Regions from separate parts of the Bradyrhizobium sp. B097 genome, predicted to be linked through region 3. Evidence: predicted binding sites of a transcription regulator. Region 3 holds the regulator's gene; each other region holds the start of a gene.
The links. The regulator HrcA, encoded in region 3, represses chaperone genes, less so after heat shock. The targets are predictions, from matches to a motif close to GTTAGCACTCNCNNNNNGNGAGTGCTAAC.
Positions count from the first base shown of each region.

Region 1: AAFG07_RS35690 (co-chaperone GroES) is a predicted target of HrcA. The motif match lies at 1,349-1,377, and genes of this name have one in related genera.
Region 2: AAFG07_RS16795 (co-chaperone GroES) is a predicted target of HrcA. The motif match lies at 2,334-2,362, and genes of this name have one in related genera.

Region 1 is NZ_CP152412.1:7,765,600-7,770,434, forward strand. It holds gene AAFG07_RS35680 (protein phosphatase CheZ) at 1-303, shown strand, start outside; gene AAFG07_RS35685 (hypothetical protein) at 634-1,152, opposite strand; gene AAFG07_RS35690 (co-chaperone GroES) at 1,472-1,768, shown strand; gene groL (chaperonin GroEL) at 1,934-3,580, shown strand; gene AAFG07_RS35700 (hypothetical protein) at 3,675-3,965, shown strand; gene AAFG07_RS35705 (antibiotic biosynthesis monooxygenase family protein) at 4,066-4,434, opposite strand; gene AAFG07_RS35710 (MarR family winged helix-turn-helix transcriptional regulator) at 4,531-4,835, shown strand, end outside.
Region 2 is NZ_CP152412.1:3,612,296-3,617,130, forward strand. It holds gene groL (chaperonin GroEL) at 292-1,932, opposite strand; gene AAFG07_RS16795 (co-chaperone GroES) at 1,976-2,290, opposite strand; gene AAFG07_RS16800 (usg protein) at 2,671-2,961, shown strand; gene AAFG07_RS16805 (cupin domain-containing protein) at 3,075-3,653, shown strand; gene AAFG07_RS16810 (nucleoside transporter C-terminal domain-containing protein) at 3,774-4,835, opposite strand, start outside.
Region 3 is NZ_CP152412.1:9,217,948-9,222,782, forward strand. It holds gene AAFG07_RS42425 (VOC family protein) at 1-266, shown strand, start outside; gene grpE (nucleotide exchange factor GrpE) at 314-919, opposite strand; gene hrcA (heat-inducible transcriptional repressor HrcA) at 1,084-2,172, opposite strand; gene rph (ribonuclease PH) at 2,357-3,070, shown strand; gene rdgB (RdgB/HAM1 family non-canonical purine NTP pyrophosphatase) at 3,082-3,717, shown strand; gene hemW (radical SAM family heme chaperone HemW) at 3,704-4,835, shown strand, end outside.

The DNA of each region.
Region 1 (4,835 bases), 1.5 Mb from region 3:
ACGCCCGACCAGCAGAAGCGGCTCAGCGAAGATATTCAGGAGCGCGTGGTCTCGATCTTCGAGGCCTGCAACTTCCAGGACCTCACCGGCCAGCGCATCAGCAAGGTGATGCAGACGATGAAGTTCATCGAACAGCACATCAACGAGATGATGAACATCTGGGGCGGCGTCGACGCGATCAAGACCCACGTCCCGCCGATCGTCGACACCCGCGAGGGCGATGCCCGCCTGCTCAACGGCCCGAAGCTCGACGGCGACGCCGGCCACGCCTCGCAGGACGACATCGACGCGATGTTCAACTGAGATTTGTCGGATCAAGACGAAAGCGGCGGCCTCAGGGGCCGGCGTTTTTGTTTATGACCCTGACCACTGGCACCCCTTCCCTTCTCCCCTTGTGGGAGAAGGTGGCATAGGCGGCCTTTGGCCGCCGTCTTCTAGAAGGACGCCGATGCCTTGGCATCGGCTACGGCGCCGGATGAGGGGTTGTCACCGCGTGTTCCGACGAGAGTAGGACTCGCGGAGAGAGACCCCTCACCCGGATTGCATCTGGCGATGCAATCCGACCTCTCCCACAAGGGGAGAGGTGCACCGCGTATGCGGCACTAGATCAGCAGATAGCTCGAAGTCCCGCCGTCACGCCCGCGGCGCGCAGCGGACGTAGACCATGTTGCCGTAGCGGGTGGCAGCGTCCTTGTCGACGAAGCGGGTGATCAAGACCCGGCCGTCGAACGAGATGATCTCGCGATCCTGCTCGCCGGGCACAGGTCCGGGCGGGCCGATATAGTTCTTGCCGCTCGGGGAACCCTTCAGCCGCAGTTCCTGCGGGGTGGCCTGGTCGGCCAGATGCATGATGACACCGCCGTTCTGGCCGGCGCCGATCACGTAAGGCTGCTTGCACTGGCCGCGTGCGGCGGCCTCGGTGCGGGCGCGGTCGGCGGGATTCTGGAACGAGGCGAGGCCCCAGCGGCCGACGATCTCGTCGGGGCGGATGCTCGCCGGCATCTCCGGGGCCACGCCCGGTTCGACGTGCCCCGGCTCGGGGTTCGACGACAACGACGGCAGGCTCATGCTGCCGCACGCCCCCAAAAGTGTCGTCAGCGCCGAGACAGCCGCGAACCGTGCGACCAATCGCGCGTTGAGTGACCTGATCATATGCATCCCCCGAACTATCTCCCGGCCGCACCCGTCATGCAGCCAAGCGTAAAACTTAAGGCGGAGCAATGACGTCTGACAAAATTACGTCATCGCTACGATTTGGTTTCCGGTCCACCATCCTATATTGGCCTCACCAAGGCCTTAACCCGTTTGCTTGACAGAAACTGCGCCAAGCCATATTTCCCGGCGCACAATTAGCACTCTTGCACCACGATTGCTAAATGCGCCGGGCGTCCTGCCTGGCGCCGACCGGACCGGCATTCAACGCCGGTCTCGATGAACCGGACCTGAAACCGAGCCTCCAAGAGGGAACGTCATGGCTAAATCCACCTTCCGCCCACTGCATGACCGCGTCGTGGTCAAGCGTATCGATGCCGAGGAGAAGTCCAAGGGCGGCATCATCATTCCGGACTCGGCCAAGGAAAAGCCGTCCCAGGGCGAGATCGTCGCCGTCGGCCCGGGTGGCCGCGACGAGGCCGGCAAGCTGATCCCGATCGACCTCAAGGTCGGCGATCGCGTGCTGTTCGGCAAGTGGTCGGGCACCGAGGTCAAGCTCGACAACCAGGAGCTCCTGATCATGAAGGAGTCCGACATCATGGGCGTGCTGGCGTAAGGCCACGACCAATTCGAGAAACGCGGCGCTCGCTCCGCTGTCACGCCCGGGCTTGCCCCGGGCATCCATCGCACTTCGAAAGATGGATCGCCGGGTCAAGCCCGGCGATGACGAGTTCAGGAAGCTGCAGCCGCTCGTTCAAAATACTGACAGGAGTTCAAATCAATGGCTGCCAAGGACGTAAAATTCGCCGGAGACGCCCGCGACCGCATGCTGCGCGGTGTCGACGTGCTCGCCAATGCCGTGAAGGTGACGCTCGGCCCGAAGGGCCGCAACGTCGTCATCGAGAAGAGCTTCGGCGCTCCCCGCATCACCAAGGACGGCGTCACCGTCGCCAAGGAGATCGAGCTCGAGGACAAGTTCGAGAACATGGGCGCGCAGATGCTGCGCGAGGTCGCTTCCAAGACCAACGACACCGCCGGTGACGGCACCACCACCGCGACCGTGCTGGCGCAGGCCATCGTCCGCGAGGGCGCCAAGGCGGTCGCCGCCGGCATGAACCCGATGGACCTCAAGCGCGGCATCGACACCGCGGTCGCCGCCGTGATCAAGGACATCGAGAAGCGCGCCAAGCCGGTCGCCTCCTCCTCGGAAGTCGCCCAGGTCGGCACCATCTCGGCCAATGGCGATGCCGCGATCGGCAAGATGATCGCGCAGGCGATGCAGAAGGTCGGCAACGAGGGCGTCATCACCGTCGAGGAAAACAAGTCGCTCGATACCGAGGTCGACATCGTCGAGGGCATGAAGTTCGACCGCGGCTATCTCAGCCCCTACTTCATCACCAACGCCGAGAAGATGACCGCCGAGCTCGAGGATGCCTACATCCTGCTGCACGAGAAGAAGCTGACCGGCCTGCAGTCCATGCTGCCGGTGCTGGAAGCGGTGGTGCAGTCGGGCCGTCCGCTCCTGATCCTCGCCGAGGACGTCGAGGGCGAGGCGCTGGCAACCCTGGTGGTCAACCGCCTGCGCGGCGGCCTCAAGGTCGCCGCCGTCAAGGCGCCAGGCTTCGGCGATCGCCGCAAGGCGATGCTGGAGGATATCGCGATCCTGACCGGCGGTCAGCTGATCTCCGACGACCTCGGCATGAAGCTCGAGAACGTCACGGTCAACATGCTCGGCCGCGCCGGCAAGATCGTGATCGACAAGGAGAACACCACGATCGTCAAGGGCGCCGGCAAGAAGAAGGACATCGACGCCCGCGTTGGCCAGATCAAGGCGCAGATCGAGGAAACCACCTCGGACTACGACCGTGAGAAGCTGCAGGAGCGCCTTGCCAAGCTCGCCGGCGGCGTTGCCGTCATCAAGGTCGGCGGTGCGACCGAGGTCGAGGTCAAGGAGAAGAAGGACCGTGTCGAGGACGCGCTGAACGCGACCCGCGCCGCGGTGCAGGAAGGCATCGTGCCGGGCGGCGGCGTGGCGCTGCTGCGTGCCAAGAAGGCGGTCGGCCGTCTCACCAACCCGAATGCCGACGTCCAGGCCGGCATCAACATCGTGCTCAAGGCGCTCGAAGCTCCGGTTCGCCAGATCTCGGAGAACGCCGGTGTCGAGGGCTCGATCGTGGTCGGCAAGATCCTCGAGAACAAGTCGGAGACCTTCGGCTTCGACGCCCAGACCGAGGACTATGTCGACATGGTCGACAAGGGCATCATCGACCCCGCCAAGGTGGTGCGCACCGCGCTGCAGGACGCCTCCTCGGTGGCCGGCCTGCTGGTGACCACCGAAGCCATGGTCGCCGAACTGCCCAAGGACGCAGCACCGGCAATGCCGGGCGGCGGCGGCATGGGTGGAATGGGCGGCATGGGCGGCTTCTAAGCCCGGTCAGAACATTCGCATCGAGATCGAAGGCCGCCTCCGGGCGGCCTTCTTTTTTGCGATTTGATGACGATCAGGATGTAAGGATCATCGCATGTCCCGCGACGCCAAATCACTGACGACAACGCTCGTGCTGTTCTACGCGATCGGCGCGGTGCTCGCGTTGCGCGCCTATGCCTTGGACAGCATCGATGATTTTGCGGTCGTCTTGATGATCTGGATCAAGCACACGCTGATGTTCATCGTCCTCGGCGCCGGCTATTGCCTCTACTACGTCATTTCCGGTTCGACCGGTCACCGTCCAAAAGCGCCGCTGCGGTTTCTGGAAATAGCCTTTCTGGCTGCGGCTACCACGCTCGAGGTTGGCATGCGGATGCACAGTTGAGCGCAAAGATCGAAGGGCGGATTAGCGAAGCGTAATCCGCCGAATGTTCACGCGAGCGGCGGATTACGCCTTCGGCTAATCCGCCCTACCGGCTACCTGCCTACGCGACGCAGATGTCAGCCACCGCCACCTTCTGGAACAGATGCGGCGACGCCACCGCCGAGGCCGGATAGGCCGCGAGCTTGGCCCTGAACTCGGGGTTGGCGAAGGCGGCCCGGAAGGCGGCGGTCGACTCCCAAACCGCGTAGTTCAGATAGGCCGGGCTGTCGCCGAGCGCGCGGTGCAGCTGGGTCGAGATGAAGCCGGACTGCCGCTTCATGATGGCGGCGTCGGCCTGCCAGGCTTTCAGAAAGATCTCCTCGTCGGCCGCATCGAGCGTGAAGAGATTGACGAGCACGATGTTGCTGGCATCGACCGCGAGCTGGCGGTCGATCGGGAATGCGGGATCGAGGGGGCGCATCTGCGGCATGGCTGGCTCCGTTGATATGGTGCTATGATGTCATTTCGATCAGATGGATACATAATATCTTGACATCATGATGTCAATATCAACTTATGGTGACAAATGCCGCAGACCAAGCGAACGCCGGCCGGCGAAGCCCTGAGCGACCTGATTCTCGACCTGTTCAGGCTCAACAGCCTGCTGTTCACCGCCGGCGACCGGATGGTGGCCGGACTTGGCCTGACCAGCGCGCGCTGGCAGATCCTCGGCGCCATCGTCACCACTGAGCGCCCGCAACCGGTCGCGTGGCTGGCGCGCGACCTCGGCGCTGCCAGACAGAACGTGCAGCGGATCGTCAACGACCTGCAACGGGACGGGCTCGTCACCTTCGAGGCCAACCCGCATCACCGCCGCGCCCAGCTCGTCGT
Region 2 (4,835 bases), 3.6 Mb from region 3:
ATCCTGTCCCGAGCTTACTGTGCGGGACGAGGCCGAGACTGTCGGTTCGGTTTGCGACTCTCGCCGACAATTTTTTTTGAGAATGTCAACCCGAACGAACATGGGTTTATGGGGAGTGCTGTGCATAAGTGAATGCTGCCGTGAACAGCAGCGTGCCTTCTCCGGCGCGAGGTCGCGCAGATCACCCACATTGAGCGCGCTGCAACAAGTGCTCGGTCAGCTGCCCAAAACAAAAACCCCGGCATCGCTGCCGGGGTTTTGCATTCCGTAAATTGCCTTGAGAGGCCGGACTTAGAAGTCCATGCCGCCCATGCCGCCGCCCGGAGGCATCGCGGGGCCGCCGGCGTTCTTCTTCGGCAGCTCGGCAACCATCGCTTCCGTGGTGATCAGCAGCGCGGCAACCGAGGCAGCGTTCTGGATCGCGGTGCGCACGACCTTGGTCGGGTCGATGATGCCCTTCTTGACGAGGTCGGCATAGTCGCCGGTCTGGGAGTCGAAGCCGTAATTGTAGGCCTTGTTCTCCAGGATCTTGCCGACGATGACCGAACCGTCTTCACCAGCGTTGATCGCAATCTGGCGAGCCGGAGCCGACAGCGCCTTGCGCACGATCTCGACGCCGGTCTTCTGGTCGTCGTTCTTGGTGCGCAGGCCCTTGAGCTGCTCGGAAGCACGGAGCAGGGCGACGCCGCCGCCCGGGACGATGCCTTCCTCGACAGCCGCACGGGTCGCATGCATCGCGTCATCAACGCGATCCTTGCGCTCCTTCACCTCGACCTCGGTCGCGCCGCCGACGCGGATCACCGCGACGCCGCCTGCGAGCTTGGCGAGACGCTCCTGCAGCTTCTCACGGTCGTAGTCCGAGGTGGTCTCCTCGATCTGCGCCTTGATCTGGGCAACGCGAGCGTCGATGTCGGCCTTCTTGCCGGCGCCGTTGACGATCGTGGTGTTTTCCTTGTCGATCATCACCTTCTTGGCGCGACCGAGCATCTGCAGCGTGACGTTCTCGAGCTTGATGCCGAGGTCTTCCGAGATGGCCTGGCCGCCGGTCAGGATCGCGATGTCCTGCAGCATGGCCTTGCGGCGATCGCCGAAGCCCGGAGCCTTGACGGCCGCGACCTTCAGGCCGCCACGCAGGCGGTTGACGACGAGGGTGGCGAGCGCTTCGCCTTCGACGTCTTCAGCGACGATGACCAGCGGCTTGCCGGTCTGCACCACGGCCTCGAGCAGCGGCAGCAGCTCGTTCAGCGAGGAGAGCTTCTTCTCGTTGATGAGGATGTAGGCGTCGTCCATCTCAACGCGCATCTTGTCGGCGTTGGTGACGAAGTAGGGCGAGATGTAGCCGCGATCGAACTGCATGCCCTCGACGACGTCGAGCTCGGTCTCGAGCGACTTGGCTTCCTCGACCGTGATCACGCCCTCGTTGCCGACCTTCTTCATGGCGTCGGCGAGGAACTTGCCGATCTCGGCATCGCCGTTGGCCGAAATGGTGCCGACCTGGGCGATCTCCTCGTTCGAGGTGACCTTCTTCGAGTTCTTCTGGAGGTCCGCAACGACGGCTTCGACCGCGAGGTCGATACCGCGCTTCAGGTCCATCGGGTTCATGCCGGCGGCAACCGACTTGGCGCCTTCACGCACGATCGCCTGGGCGAGCACGGTCGCCGTGGTGGTGCCGTCGCCGGCCGCGTCAGCGGACTTGGAGGCGACTTCGCGCACCATCTGCGCGCCCATGTTCTCGAACTTGTCCTCGAGCTCGATCTCCTTGGCGACGGTGACGCCGTCCTTGGTGATGCGGGGAGCGCCGAACGACTTCTCGAGCACGACGTTGCGGCCCTTCGGGCCGAGGGTGACCTTCACCGCATTGGCGAGGATGTCGACGCCGCGCAGCATCTTGTCGCGCGCATCGACGGAGAATTTGACTTCTTTGGCTGCCATCTGAATTTTTCCTTGAGAGGTTTACCTGGGAGGGAGGAGGCGCTTAGGCCGCCTTCTTCTTGGAAGCGGGGACGTCGAGCACGCCCATGATGTCGCTTTCCTTCATGATCAGCAGGTCTTCACCGTCGATCTTGACCTCGGTGCCGGACCACTTGCCGAACAGGACGCGGTCGCCGACCTTGACGTCGATGGGGATCAGCTTGCCAGCTTCGTCGCGGCCGCCCGGGCCGACGGCGGTGATTTCGCCCTGCGAGGGCTTTTCCTTGGCACTGTCCGGAATGATGATGCCGCCAGCAGTCTTCTCTTCGGCGTCGATACGCTTGACCACGACGCGGTCGTGAAGCGGACGGAATTTCATGCAGTCCTCCTAAACGTTTGCGGATGCTGTAGATTTTTGGAGAGTTAGCAGTCCAGCCCGGCGAGTGCCAGACCGACTGCGCAGGAGATAGGCCAAGCCTAGGCGGCGGGCAAGTGGCTCTAGCAGAAAAATTGGCACTCGCGAATGGCGGCTGCCAGGATCATTTCGGCATCCTTAATGCCGTCATCGGGGCCCACCGGAGCTATTAGCAGATGCGGTAAGCTGCTGCTAACGCAAGAAATTTCAACAACCTATTAAACATTTAGGCTTGAGATGGGCTAGTCGCGTGCGTCACATTTGTATCATGTGAGCGCATCCATTGCCGGTGGTCCGGCGGGGGTCGGCCGCCATGTGAATGCGCTCCGTCACAGGAGGTTGGCATGGTCTCGCGAGTTGGTGGGGTTGTTTCCGACGATTTCCGGAAGCAGTTGCTGGGGTATGGACTGACGACGGCGCAAATCCTGTACCGGATGCCGGATCATCCCTCGCTGCTGCAAACCTATGTCTGGCAGAACTACGACCTGTTTCCGAAATTTCCGGCGCTGCGGGATTTCCTCGCCTTCTGGGAGGAAAAGCTCGAGGGCCCGCTGTTCTCGGTGACGGTGGCGCATTCCAAGCTGGTCAAGCCGGCCGAGCTGCGCGCCGTCGACGGCGTGTTCCGGCTGCATTGATCCGTTGAAGGGGGCAAGGCAAGAGGGGCGCGGCGCGGCCTGCGCCTTTGCCCACCTCGCGCGGCGCGACTTGTGTTAGCCTTCATCAGTCACAAAAAGACGGGAGGCGAACAATGGCCAAGAAGACGGCATCGAGATCTGCAGCCAAGACCGCGGTGAAGAAGAAATGGTCGGGGCTCGGCGCCGGCGCCAAGAAGTCGTCGGCGAAATCTTCCGCGCGCAAGACCATCAAGTCCAAGGGCCGCGTCACCGCGGTCAAGAAGAGCGCGCCCAAAGCGGCGACCAAGACAGCAAGCAAGGCGCGGCCGAAGCAGCGCATCGCCATCAGCCATCACCGCGAAGAGGATTTCAAGGCCGATGGGCTGCGCGCCTACGCCAAGTACCGCGACCTCGGCATTGCCGCAGCATCCCATGGTCTCGCGCAGGCGCATGTCATCCGGTTGCAGGGACCGTGCAACCCCGATGAGGTCTCGAAGCTGCACTTCCACGACGTCGAATTCCAGATGGTCTATGTGCTCAAGGGTTGGGTGAAGACCTACATGGAAGGCGAAGGCGAGACGCTGATGAAAGAGGGCAGCGCCTGGACCCAGCCCCCGCGCATCCGGCACATGATCCTGGACTACTCCGACGACGTCGAACTGCTGGAAGTGATCCTGCCGGCCGAGTTCAAGACGGTGGAGTTGAAGGCGTAGCCACGGGCCGTCATGGCCGGGCTTGACCCGGCCATCCATCCAGCTTCGCAAGAGTCGTCGTTGATCGATGGATGCCCGGGTCAAGCCCGGGCATGACGAGGTGGACTCGCTCCATCCGGGCTACGGCTGCGTCAGCATCCCCACGATCGCGCCCATCAGGCAGGTCGTCAGCGTCCCTGATACGACCGACTTCAGCCCGAGCGCGTTGATCTCGTCGCGCCGCCCGGGCGCCATGATGCCGAGGCCGCCGATCATGATGCCGAGGCTCGCGAAGTTGGCAAAACCGCACATCGCGTAGAGCATGATCAGGCGCGAGCGCGGATCGAGCGCGTCGGGGCCGAGCTTCGAGAGGTCGACATAGGCGATCAGCTCGTTCAGCACGGTCTTGGTGCCCATCAGGCTTCCCGCCGTGATCGCCTGCGGCCACGGCAGGCCCATCAGCCAGCACACCGGCGCCATCACGTAGCCGAGCAGCCGTTGCAGCGAAATCTTCGCGCCGCCGACCTCCGGCAGCAGGCCGATGATCTTGTTCGCCAGATACACCAGCGCGACCAGCACCAGCAGCATCGCGATGATGTTCATCAGCAGCTCGAGCCCGGCGGCGGTGCCCTTCACGATGGCGTCCATCGTCGAGGACACCTGAACATCGGGATCGTCGAGCGACCCGCCGGTGCGCTTGTCGGAAGTCTCCGGCACCATGATCAGGCTCACCAAAATCGCGGCCGGCGCGCCGAGCACCGAGGCGATGACGAAATGCGCGGCGGCATCGGGAATCAACGGCGCCAGCAGTGTTGCGTAGAGCACCAGCACGGTGCCGGCGATCCCGGCCATGCCGCCGGTCATCACCAGAAACAATTCGGAGCGCGTGAGCTGCGCCAGATAGGGGCGGATGAACAGCGGCGCTTCCACCATGCCGAGGAAGATATTGGCCGCGGTCGAGAGCCCGACCGCGCCGCCGACGCCGAGCGTGCGCTCGAGGATCCAGGCCATGCCGCGCACGACAGGCGGCAACACGCGCCAATAGAACAACAATGTCGTCAGCACGCTCATGACCAGCACGATCGGCAGCGCCTGGAAGGCGAGGATGAAATCCGAGCCCGGTGCCTTGGGATCGAACGGCGCCGGGCCGCCGCCGACATAACCGAACACGAAGGCGGTGCCGGCGCGCGTCGCCGCCGCGAT
Region 3 (4,835 bases):
CGATGCTGATGCTGGGGCAGAGCCGCGACGATGCCTATGGCAGGCTGGTCGGCGATGCCACCGGCCGCCGCACCGATTCAATCTACATCGCCGTCGACGATCCCGACGCCCTGCATGCGAAGGCCCGGGCGGCGGGTGCAAAGATCGAAATGGAACTGCGTGATACCGATTATGGCAGCCGCGATTTCGCCTGCCGTGACCCGGAAGGAAATCTCTGGAGCTTCGGCACCTATTGGCCGAAGGCTCATGAGAGGCCGCTGCCGTGAAGCCACGACAGCGCGCGCTCACAATTTCGCAATCAGGGTCGAACGGATCAGACCGTGATGTCGGCGCTCGGAGCGGCCTTGGCGCCGCCCTTGGAGACGCCGACCAGCGCCGGACGCAGGATGCGCTCGCCGATCATGTAGCCGGCCTGCACGACCTGCACCACCGTGCCCGACGGCACCGATGTGTCCGGCACCTCGAACATCGCCTGCTGGAAGTTCGGATCGAACTTCTCGCCGATCGGATCGAACTTCTTGACGCCGTTCTTCTCCAGCGCGTTGAGCAGCGAACGCTCAGTCAGCTCGACGCCTTCGATCAGCGCCTTCAGGCCGGGATCGGCGGCTTCCTTGGTCTCGGCCGGCACGGCGTCGAGCGCGCGCTGCAGATTGTCGGCGATATCGAGCACGTCGCGGGCGAAGCCGGTGATGCCGTAGGTCTTGGCGTCGGCAACCTCGCGGCGGGTGCGCTGACGGAGATTCTCCATCTCGGCCAGCGTACGCAGTGTGCGGTCCTTCGCCTCGGCGAGTTCCTTGGCCAGCGCCTCGGCCGATCCCGCCTCGGGGTCGTCAGGCATGATGTAGGGCTTCGAGACCACGGGCTCACCCGTCGGCGCCGAATTCTCGGTGTTGTCATTGGCCCGGTTCGGATCGGTCATGGCTTGCCTTCTCGAAAACTCGCGTCGGTTCAAATCTTGGGGATTGCTTGCCGGGATATCGTGCTTTGGGCGGCGAAAATCAAGCGCAACATACCGGCTTCGGGAACAAGGACCTCCGGCTTGGGTGGCGAAAACCCGTCAAATGAAAGCGAAATGCGCTCCGGTCAGCCGCCCAGCATCTTGCTGACGATGCGCGCGGCGTAATCGACGGTCGGAATCACCCGCGCATAGTTCAGCCGCGTCGGTCCGATCACGCCGAGCACGCCGACGATCCGGCCCTGGGCGTCGCCGTAGGGCGCGATGACGGTGGAGGAACCCGACAGCGAGAACAGCTTGTTCTCCGAGCCGATGAAGATCCGCACGCCCTCGCCGCGCTCGGCGCGGCCGAGCAGATCGATCACGCCACGCTTGGTTTCGAGATCGTCGAACAGCGACTTGATCCGCTCGAGATCGTCCAGCGCATGCAGATCCTCGAGCAGATTGGCGTGGCCGCGCACGATCAGCTGGCGGTCCTCGCTCTCGCCGCCGGACCAGCTCGCGATGCCGGCCGCGACGACCTTTTGCGTGAGCTGATCGAGCTCGGCGCGGTTTTGCGTCAATGCCGTCTCGAGCTCGAGCCGCGCTTCGGCCAGCGTCCGGCCACGGATCCGCGCATTGAGGAAATTGGTCGCTTCGATCAGGGCCGAGGAGGGAACGCCCGGCGGCAATGCCAGCACCCGGTTTTCGACCTGGCCGTCTTCGCCGACCAGCACGACCAGCGCCTTCTCCGGCTCCAGCCGCACGAATTCGATGTGCTTCAGCCGCGCATTCGACTTCTGTGTCAGCACCACCGCCGCGGCGCGGGTCAGCCCCGACAGCCGGGTCAACGCTTCGCCGAGCGCCGCCTCAACCGATTGCGCACGGCCGACCGCAGCAAGCTGGGTCTGGATCGATTGCCGCTCGGCCTCGGTGAGGTCGCCGACCTGCATCAGGGCGTCGACGAAGAAACGCAGGCCGAGTTCGGTCGGCAGCCGGCCCGCCGAGGTGTGCGGCGCATAGATCAGGCCGAGTTGCTCGAGGTCCGACATCACATTGCGGACCGAGGCCGGTGACAACGGTAATGCGATCAGGCGCGAGATATTGCGCGAACCGACCGGCTCGCCGGTCGCGAGATAGCTTTCGACGATTTGACGAAAAATGTCGCGCGAACGCTCGTTGAGCTGGGCGAGCCCGGCATGCGGCGCGATCAGGCCTATCGGATCGTGGTGCGTCACACTCCAGTCCTTCACAATTGCTGCCTAATCTGTCGCTCCCGGAGGCCGGTGACAAGCATGCATTCGGTCCCCCGGCACCGGACCATACCGGGGCCGAAAACCCTCGCCAAAACCCTTGCCGCTGCCCCTTCCCCCTCCTACAAGCACGCCCAACCCACTTTCTCGGAATTCTGGAGGATTTCCAATGCGGCCAAGCCGCCGTGCGCCCGATGAACTGCGTCCCGTGTCGCTGGAACGCGGCGTCGTCAAATATGCCGAGGGTTCCTGCATGGTGAAGTTCGGCGACACCCATGTGCTGGTGACCGCCACGCTGGAAGAGCGGTTGCCGCCCTGGCTGAAGGGCCAGGGCCGCGGCTGGGTCACCGCCGAATACGGCATGCTGCCGCGCGCCACCCTGGAACGCACCCGCCGCGAAGCCTCGGCCGGCAAGCAGGGCGGCCGCACGGTCGAGATCCAGCGGCTGATCGGCCGCTCGCTGCGCGCGGCCGTCGACCTCGAGGCGCTCGGCGAGCGCCAGATCACGGTCGATTGCGACGTCATCCAGGCCGATGGCGGCACCCGCACCGCCTCGATCACCGGTGCCTGGGTGGCGCTGGCCGACTGCATCAACTGGATGAAGACCCGCAACATGCTGAAGACCAACGTGTTGCGCGACAACGTGGCGGCGATCTCCTGCGGCATCTACCAGGGCACGCCGGTGCTCGATCTCGACTATGCCGAGGACTCAGAGGCCGATACCGACGCCAATTTCGTCATGACCGGCGACGGCCGCATCATCGAGGTGCAGGGCACCGCCGAGAAGACGCCGTTCTCGGAAGGTGAATTCCTGGCGCTGATGGCCCTGGCGCGCAAAGGTGTCGCGCGTCTGGTCGACTTGCAAAAGATCGCGGTGGCGTAGTCAGATTGGTCATGCACCGCCGAATCACCGGAAGGCTCGTCATCGCCACCCATAATCCCGGCAAGCTTGCCGAGATGCGGGAACTGCTGGCGCCGCACGGCGTGGAGGCGGTGTCGGCCGGCGAACTCGATCTCGCCGAGCCCGAGGAGACCGGCGACAGCTTTCGCACCAATGCGGCAATCAAGGCCATCGCCGCGGCGAAGGCGACGGGACTGCCGGCTTTCGCTGACGATTCCGGCCTCGTGGTCGACGCGCTCGACGGCGCGCCCGGGATCTACTCGGCGCGCTGGGCCGGCGAGGGCAAGGACTTCATGGCGGCGATGACGCGGATCGAGCGCCTGCTGCAGGAGCGCGGCGCCACCGCGCCCGACCGCCGAAGTGCACATTTCGTCTCCGCGCTGTGCGTGGCCTGGCCCGACGATCACCTCGAAGAGGTCGAGGCCCGCGCCGATGGAACCCTGGTCTGGCCGCCGCGCGGCACCGCCGGATTCGGTTATGATCCGGCCTTCCTGCCCGACGGATATACGCGGACCTTTGGCGAGATGAGCAGCATCGAGAAGCACGGCCTGCCGCCGCTCGGGCTCGGCCTGTCGCATCGCGCCCGCGCCTTCGTGAAGCTCGCGGAGATCTGCCTTGAGCCACGCTGAACGAGGAGCTTTCGGCGTCTACGTGCACTGGCCGTTCTGCCTGTCGAAATGCCCGTATTGCGATTTCAACAGCCACGTCCGGCACGCGCCGGTCGACGAAGCGCGCTTCGTGCGCGCGTTCGCCCGCGAGATCGAGACCACGGCCGCGCGGGTGCCGGGACGCGAGGTCACCTCGATCTTCCTCGGCGGCGGTACGCCCTCGCTGATGCAGCCGCAGACCGTCGGCGCGGTGCTCGATGCGATCGGCAAGCACTGGCAGGTGGCGCGCGACGTCGAGGTGACGCTCGAGGCCAATCCGACCAGCGTCGAGGCGACGCGCTTTCGCGGCTATCGCGCAGCCGGCGTCAATCGCGTCTCGCTCGGCGTGCAGGCGCTGGACGATGCTTCGCTGAAGGCATTGGGCCGCTTGCATACCGCGCGCGAAGCGCTCGACGCGGTTGCGATCGCGCGCTCCGCGTTCGACCGCTACTCGTTCGATCTGATTTATGCGCGGCCCGACCAGACGCCGCAGATGTGGGCCGACGAATTGAAGCAGGCGATCTCGGAAGCGGCCGAGCACCTGTCGCTCTATCAGCTCACGATCGAGGAAGGCACGCCGTTCTTCGGGCTGCATGCCGCCGGCAAATTGCAGACCCCGGATGAGGCGACCGCGCGCGCGCTCTACGACGTGACGCAGGAGGTCTGCGCCCGCGAGGGATTGCCGGCCTACGAGATCTCCAACCACGCCCGCGCCGGCGCCGAGTGCAAGCACAACCTCGTCTACTGGCGCGGCGAGCAATATGCCGGCATCGGCCCCGGCGCGCATGGCAGGCTCGACATCGACGGCGTCAGGCACGCGACCGCGACCGAGCGGCGCCCCGAGGCCTGGCTGTTGAACGTCGAGGAGCGCGGCCATGGCGTCGTCACCGATGACAGCCTCAACAGCGAAGAGCGCGCCGACGAATTTCTCCTGATGGGGCTGCGGCTCGCCGAGGGCATCGATCCCAGCCGCTATGCGAAGCTCTCCGGCCGAAAGCTCGATCCGCACCGGATCGCGATGCTGCGCGAGGAAGGCGCCATCGCCGTCGATGCCGACGGACGGCTGCGCGTGACGAAGTCGGGATTTCCGGTGCTAGACG